One region of the Solibacillus sp. FSL R7-0682 genome, then DNA from elsewhere that is predicted to be linked to it. Evidence: riboswitches for the same ligand, from Rfam matches in the RefSeq annotation. Region 1 holds a riboswitch; the other holds the start of a gene.
What was found. A riboswitch is a leader RNA that binds a small molecule or an ion and turns the genes downstream of it on or off. The one in region 1 is predicted to bind glycine.

Region 2: it holds a riboswitch for glycine, as region 1 does, so the genes downstream of both, MKZ17_RS09335 (amino acid permease) here and gcvT (glycine cleavage system aminomethyltransferase GcvT) in region 1, are expected to answer to the same signal.

The regions. Positions count from the first base shown of each region.
Region 1 covers NZ_JBBOUI010000001.1:1,562,439-1,566,639, forward strand. The annotation lists gene MKZ17_RS07965 (hypothetical protein) at 89-484, shown strand; gene MKZ17_RS07970 (hypothetical protein) at 608-811, shown strand; gene MKZ17_RS07975 (shikimate kinase) at 1,217-1,729, shown strand; glycine riboswitch at 1,859-1,952, shown strand; glycine riboswitch at 1,956-2,055, shown strand; gene gcvT (glycine cleavage system aminomethyltransferase GcvT) at 2,140-3,243, shown strand; gene gcvPA (aminomethyl-transferring glycine dehydrogenase subunit GcvPA) at 3,265-4,201, shown strand, end outside.
Region 2 covers NZ_JBBOUI010000001.1:1,821,288-1,825,488, forward strand. The annotation lists gene MKZ17_RS09320 (methyl-accepting chemotaxis protein) at 1-291, opposite strand, end outside; gene MKZ17_RS09325 (dehydrogenase) at 532-1,074, shown strand; gene MKZ17_RS09330 (DUF2087 domain-containing protein) at 1,206-1,931, shown strand; glycine riboswitch at 2,242-2,320, shown strand; gene MKZ17_RS09335 (amino acid permease) at 2,473-3,810, shown strand; gene MKZ17_RS09340 (alanine/glycine:cation symporter family protein) at 4,050-4,201, shown strand, end outside.

The sequences.
Region 1 (4,201 bases):
ACGGTAGCGTTAGCACACTTAATGCTACAAAAACACTTTTGGACATATATATATATAAATCGACATACTCTTAAAAAGAGGTGTTTTTTTGAATAAAAAATTTTATATCGTAGGTATTATCTTCATTTCTCTAGCTCTTATGTTTTTTTATCTGCATGAATCGAAAACAAATCAAGAAACTCACATTTTAACAAAGGAAGAACAAGAGGAGTTAGCTGACTTCGTTGATTCTCTACATAAAGAAGGAGGATTTTTTTCCTCAGTGAGTGAAGAAATGATAAAAGGCGGGCACAGGTATCAAACTGCAGGAATAATTTATTCAAATGATGATATTAGGATTCATGTAATAGTACCGGATAAACAAGTAATTACTGATAAATTGCAAATAGAAATAAATAATATATATCAAGAGATGGCAAGTAAACACAACCTTAAGTGGGAAGCTTTCGATATAAGAGTTGTCCATTCTGATGAGACAAAATAAATAACGGGCTTTAGTGATAGCCTTTAAATTTTTCTTTAAAAAGTACCCAAAAAGAAATTTTGAGGTGTTTTATATCTTTCTGACACTCTTTTTTGTAAAATATTGTAAAAGGGGTGGCGGGAAATGCGATTAGAAGAAACTGTTGTAATCGTTGATTTTTATTACATGCATAGGCAAGTTAATGTAAAAGGAGGGACAGTTTTGTTTATGGGACCGGGTGGGAAAATGCCAGAAACTGACGAAGAGTTAGTCGATGAAATTAAAAGACAATATGATTATGATGCGACTGAGATATTATATAAGCGCGAGTACATAATGAGGGAATAAATAAAGCCTTCCACAGAAAATGTGGAGGGCTATTTTATTTATGCTATTCAATCACACCTGCCCGAAATTAATGTTCATTAATAATAAGAATAGTGTTCATAATTTACTGTACCCCAAATGTACCCCACTTCACCCGACGTAATTCGGTGAAATTCGCTGTTCGGATTATTGAAATAATAATTTATAGGCGTATATAAAAACCTTTTGACTAATAGAAAACCTTATTAAATAAAGGTTGGATGGCTTCGAATGAAAAATATCAATGTCATGACCATTCAATAGAAATAAATCAAAGACAAATACCTATAATTCATTGGAATCTATTTACGTTCGTGCTACGATAAACATACTAAGTACTATGAATAAATGAATCGAGTAGCTCGTAATTAGAAGAAGGTGATTGGCATGCGAAAAATATATTTAGTTGGTTTTATGGGCTGTGGGAAAAGTGCTATTGGAAGACGATTAAGCTATTTCTTAAAAATGCCCTATTATGATATGGATCACGAGATTGTACGGCAGCAAGGAATGTCGATCCCTGAAATTTTTGAAAAATATGGTGAACAACGCTTTCGTGAAATCGAAACGGAGTTTTTAAAAAATTTCCGAGATGAAGCATGTATTATCGCTACAGGTGGCGGGGTTGCAATGAAAGAAGAAAATCGGCGAATTATGCGCAGAAGTGGGCTTGTATTTTTTTTAGATGCACGATTTGACGATATTTATGTGCGTATTAAAAATGATAAAAACCGTCCAATCGTACAAAAGTCGACCGAACAAGACTTGGAAGAACTATATAACACGAGACGCAAATTTTATCGTGAAGCTGGACATATACAAGTATTAACAGCAAACCGTACACTTCGTCAAATTGTAGAATATATTGGTTTTCAAGTAAATCGACTAAAAGGCGAATAAAATATATTTTATTATTATTAATGTTCGGTTTTTAAGTTGAAATAAAAAAAGATTGCGTTTTTATGACATTCAATGTTAGGATATTGCTAAGCGTTATATTTTTCATTTAGTTAATTTAACCTATCGCGGATGATGATACGGGGAGAGAACGTGAAGTCACGTCGCCGAAGGAGCAAGTAGCAAGCGCTATGAATCTCTCAGGCAAAAAGACTCGTATTGGACGCAACTCTGGAGAGCGCTGTATTATTAATACAGCCACCAAAGGGGAAAGCCTAAAGTGTGAAAGAACTCAAGTTTAGGTGTAACTTTCAGGTGCAAGGACAGAGAATCTCATACAATGGGATTCTTCTGTCCTTTTTTGCTTTATGAAGTTAGCTAAAAGTACATACTAATTAAAGGAGGATTTCGAAATGACAAATGGATTAAAACGTACACCACTTTTTGATGAGTATGCAAAGTATGGTGGAAAAACAATTGATTTTGGAGGCTGGGAGTTACCAGTACAATTCAGTTCGATTAAAGAAGAACATGATGCAGTACGTAATCGTGCTGGCCTTTTTGATGTTTCACATATGGGCGAAATTTTTGTTGAAGGCCCAGATGCACTTCCTTTTTTACAAAAAATGTTATCGAATGATGTATCTAAAATTTCGGTTGGCGGTGCACAATACAGTGCACTTTGCTATGAAACAGGCGGTGTTGTAGACGATTTATTAACTTATCGTTTAGACGATAACCGTTATTTACTTTGTGTAAATGCTGCAAATATTGAAAAAGACTTTGCATGGTTACAACAACATCTAGAAGGTAACGTTACAATAACAAATGAATCTGCAAATTATGCACAAATTGCCCTACAAGGTCCGTTATCGGAAGAAGTACTTCAAACATTAACGGAAACAGACCTTTCAACAATCAAATATTTCAAATTCCAGGATAATGTGTCTGTTGCTGGACATAGTGTACTTGTATCTCGCTCTGGTTACACAGGAGAAGACGGCTTTGAAATTTACGGCATGCCTGAGGCTATTGTAGACCTTTGGAACAAAATTTTGGAAGCAGGTAAGGAAAAAGGCGTTATCGCAGCAGGTCTAGGTGCTCGCGATACATTGCGTTTTGAAAGTTGTCTCCCATTATATGGCCAGGAATTATCAAAAGATATTTCCCCACTTGAAGCAGGCATTGGCTTTGCTGTGAAATTAGCAAAAGATCCTCAATTTATCGGGCAACAGGCTTTAATTGAGCAAAAGGAAAAAGGATTAACACGAAAATTAGTTGGAGTGGAAATGATTGATAAAGGCATTCCACGTCATGGCTATAAAGTATTAAAAGATGGAATTGAAATCGGTGAAGTAACGACTGGTACACAATCCCCAATGACAAAACGTAATATCGGTTTAGCTTTAATTGACGCAAAATTTGCGGAAGTTGGAATTGAAGTAGAAATTGAAATTCGCAAAAATAAAGCAAAAGCGATAATTGTTGAAACACCATTTTATAAACGCAGTAAATAATAATTGAAAAGAGGGTTTCGAATGAATCATCGTTATTTACCAATGACGGAACAAGATAAGCGAGAAATGTTAGAGCGCATCGGTGTTGCTTCAATTGATGAGCTATTTGCTGACATTCCAGAGAAAGTACGTTTCCAAGGTCTTTATAATATTAAAGAAGCAAAATCGGAAGCGGCATTAATGAAAGAATTAGCGCAATTAGCTGGAAAAAACAAAGATACAGCTTCTAATGTGTCATTCCTAGGTGCAGGAGTATACAACCATTATAAGCCCGTAATTGTTGACCATGTCATTTCTCGTTCTGAATTTTATACTGCATACACACCGTATCAACCAGAAATTTCACAAGGGGAATTACAGGCAATTTTCGAATTCCAAACAATGATTGCAGAGTTAACAGGCATGGATCTTGCCAACTCTTCAATGTATGATGGCGGTACAGCATTAGCAGAAGCGGGAATGCTTGCAGCAGGTCATACACGACGTAAAAAATTAATTGTTTCAGGTGCCGTTCACCCAGAATATAAAGACGTTGTAGCAACTTATGCATATGGGCAATCGATTGAAATCGTAACCGTGCCAACAAAAGACGGTGTTACAGATGTTGAGGCATTAAAAGGATTAGTAGATGATCAAACGGCTGGTGTAATCGTACAATATCCGAACTTCTTCGGCCAAATTGAAAACCTTCAAACATTGGCTGATATTACGCATGAAGCAAAGGGCTTGTTTATTGTATCAGCAAACCCGTTATCTCTTGGCGTTTTAACACCACCTGGTAAATTAGGCGCAGACATTACAGTTGGAGACGCCCAACCATTCGGAATTGCAGAAGCGTTTGGTGGCCCTCACTGTGGATTCTTCGCAGTAACAAACAAATTAATGCGTAAAGTACCAGGTCGTTTAGTTGGTGAGACAGTGGACCAAGATGGTCGACGTGGTTATGTATTAACATTAC
Region 2 (4,201 bases), 260 kb from region 1:
TAATACTTGATCAATTCCATCATAAATTTCATTATGTAATGCTTGTTTTTCTTGTTGGTCAGTAGTCGTCATCATTTGAATAATGGTGCTGTCTATACGTAGGTTTACACTTACCGCATTGTTTAACCAACTATTTGGTATAAATTTTTCTTCATAGATCGTTTCCATATTATTTGCCATCTTAATTGATTGAATGAATGATAGACCGGCAATAACGATGGCGATAAGTATACTTATGGATATAAGTAATAATAATTTGCTACGCACTCTTAAATTTTTTAAAAAGTTCATTTATGTACCCCTTCAATGGATTTTGTTGTATTCGTGTATTTTATACTATAAAAATCTGTAAATCTAGTCTTAGTACCTATAATTTAATAAACTATCTATTTAGAAATTTAGGTTAATTTACCTTTATTGATAGTCGGAAAAGCATAGGGGGATTTTGAATACTCAATAAAAATTTGAAGAATTGTGAAACGAATTTATGAAAGAGCCGACTAATACTGTAAAGAATGGAAGGTGATATAAATGAAATACTCGATAATAATAAGTACATTACTTTTAAGCATTGTTTTGTTCGCCTGTACAGACGATAAACAGTCTGTCGAAGATAAATCAGTTTTGGATAATCCTACGAATCAAGAGCTTCCAAGTGGTACACAAATTGAGCATGAATTATTGTTTAACTTAAATTTTATTCCTCACGAAGTAGGAACAAGCTTATCCTTAATTCAAGATCCACAATTATATGAAACATGGGCAGACATTTTTCAATTTCCGTCCGTACCTGAAGTGGATTTCAAAACAGAAGAGGTATTATTTGTAACGACTTATGCAGATAGCTGCGACCGTATTTTTGAAGAAGTCACAAAAGAAGGAGATACATTGCTCGTTAAAATTAATTATCCAAAAGCTCTTCAACAAATAGCGCAAATTGCATGTAATGAATTGGCGGTTCCCAAAACATTTGTAGTAAAAATGAAGAAGACAGGGCTCACTTACGGTACTTTAATAGAAGTTAATCGCGTGCTTTTAGAAAAGCAATCGATCCTTTATGAAGTTAAGCAATAAAAACGTTTACCTTTATTACAGTTCAATAATGTAATAAAGGTTTTTTTATAAACAAATACAAATTTCGTTTACAAATAATTAAATACAGTGTAAATTGTTTATTAAATAGTAAACGAATCGAGGTTTTGTTTGTGGATTATGAAAATTTATCTATCCAACAGTTAATGCAAGGTTATTATGATAAAGAAGGATTGCTACACTGCTTATTTTGCACAACCAACTATTATGAACATGAAGTATTTCCAGTTGAAGGAAAATTTTTGAATGCACTAGGAATGATGGAAGTACATTTAACAGATGCTCATCAATCACCATTTCACGCATTATTACAGCAAGATAAAAAAATAACGGGATTAAGTGATGTCCAAATGGAAATGTTGGGTCATTTTTATGCGGGAGAAAGCGATCAGCAAATTGTCCGCGATAGCAGTGTCAATAGTGTTTCTACTGTTCGTCAGCACCGTTTCAAGCTACGTGAAAAAGAGCGCCAAGCTAAAGTGTTTTTAGCATTAATGCAGTTATTAAAAGAGCCACAAAACTATCAAATTCATAAGGGGGCAAAGCAAGTGGATGAACGTTATGCAATTGAAGAACAAGAACGGGAAAAGATATTAAAAACATATTTTAAAAAAGGGTTAGGTGGTAGTATCGAAATCATTCCGAGCAAGGAAAAGAAGAAAATTGTTATTTTACAGCACATTATAAAAAGATTTGATGAGCAAAAAAATTATACAGAAAAAGAAGTAAATGAAATATTAAAAGGTGTTCATGACGATTTTGTATCACTACGCCGCAATTTAATCGAATATGGCTTTATGCTTCGTAGTGATGATGGTGCAAACTATTGGGTGAAATGACATCTGAAGGTGCAAATGGTTAAATTATCAGGGGAATTTAAAATTTCATTATATTCTGTTTAATATTTTTTCTTTATAATAATACTCTTTTATGTGTAGAAAATGTTGATATTTCATTTGAATTGCTATTATAGTTGTATGCAACATAGGTTGTTACATTGTTTTTTTCGTGAAACATTGCTAGTATTAGTTATTGTACAATAATAGTATTGAAACGCGAGTATTAGAAATTTGAATTATTATCAAATTTTTATTAGCAACAATTGCATACATATCAATGCGAAGATCGCTGTGGATAAAACTACAGTCGGGAGCAGTTTCTGGAGAGAGCGCAATGCAAGCGTCGCCGAAGGGTTCATAATCTCAGGCAAAAGGACAGAAGAGTAATGAGGGAAGTTATTATTCTTACGTAACAGGGACTGGTGTAATTATCAGTCCTTTTTTTATTTTCAGAAAATTTGATAGATGGCCCGCGAAGACATACTCATTATTTTGCGCTACAAAATAGTAGACAAAAGTATATGATTTGGAGGGACTTGTCTTGGAACAACAACAATTAAAACGCGATCTTAAAAATCGTCACGTGCAACTTATTGCCATTGGAGGTACGATTGGGACGGGCTTATTTTTAGGGTCCGGAAAAGCAATTTCACTCGCTGGACCGTCCATTATATTCGCGTACTTAATCGTCGGAATCGCATTATTCTTCGTTATGCGTGCGCTAGGGGAGCTGTTATTATCTAAGGGTGGCTATTCATCCTTTACTGAATTCGCCACAGAATATTTAGGAGACTGGGCAGGCTATATTACTGGTTGGACGTACTGGTTTTGTTGGATCATGACGGCAATGGCTGACATTATTGCTGTCGGCATGTACACACAATATTGGTTCGATATTCCACAATGGGTGCCAGCAATTTTTTGTTTAGTCGTTCTATTAGTATTAAATTTATTAACGGTAAAATTATTTGGTGAATTAGAGTTTTGGTTTGCGCTCATTAAAATTATTACGATTGTTGCGTTAATTGCAATCGGTATTGTTTTACTTGTAATTGGTTTTGAAACAGAATCAGGGAAAGTGGCTGTATCAAATCTTTGGGAGCATGGTGGATTATTCCCGAATGGCGCATTTGGCTTCTTAATGGCCTTCCAAATGGTTGTGTTTGCTTTTGTAGGAATGGAATTAGTCGGTGTATCTGCTGCTGAAACGGCGAATCCGCAAAAAAACATTCCATCAGCAATTAACAAAATTCCTTTACGTATTTTACTGTTTTATGTTGGGGCGCTATTTGTAATTTTAACGATCAACCCGTGGGATACGTTAAGTGCAGCAAATTCGCCGTTCGTGCAAGTATTTGCGTTAGTTGGTATTCCGGTAGCTGCAGGACTAATTAACTTTGTTGTGTTAACATCAGCCGCTTCAGCGGGAAATAGTGGGATGTTCTCAACAAGCCGTATGCTTTATAGTTTAGCAAATCATAAGCTTGCACCAAAAGCATTCGCGAAATTAAATCAAAACAGCGTACCGCAAAATGGGTTAACATTTTCTGCAATTGTTGTATCTGTTGGAGCATTACTTAGTTACTTAATGCCAGAGAATGCATTTAGTATTGTTACGACAATTAGTGCCATATGTTTTATTTGGGTATGGAGTATTATTTTAGTATCCCATATTCTTTACAAAAAACGTCATCCGGAATTACACAAAACATCGATTTTCAAAGCACCATTAACACCATTTGTGAACTATTTCGTGTTGGTATTCTTTGTATTTTTACTTATTATTATGGCGATCTCAGAAGCGACAAGAATGGCTTTAATGCTGACACCTCTTTGGTTTATTTTGCTCGTTATTTTATATAGAAATCGAAAGAAATAATATGTATACGAAAAGGGCCATACAAGTAAATTGTGTGGCTCTTTTTTGTATGGTATGTGAGGTTTTGTGACATATTGTTAATGGGTATTTATTTGATGTAATACTCCGAGAAGTATTTTTTATTCTCTAAATGACGTCATTTCTATCATTGTAAAGTAAAATAATAATATTTTGTATTTTTAAATATTTTTTTGACAACACATTTTTGTAGTATGCTTATTTTTAAGGAGGTAGAAAAGATGACATTTATTGAAAACATTGTCGGTGAAATTAATACATTTATGTATTCATATTTATTAATATACATGCTTGTAGGAATTGGTTTATATTTCACGATACGTACTCGATTTGTACAATTTAGAATGATTCCAGAAATGTTCCGTGTGATCAT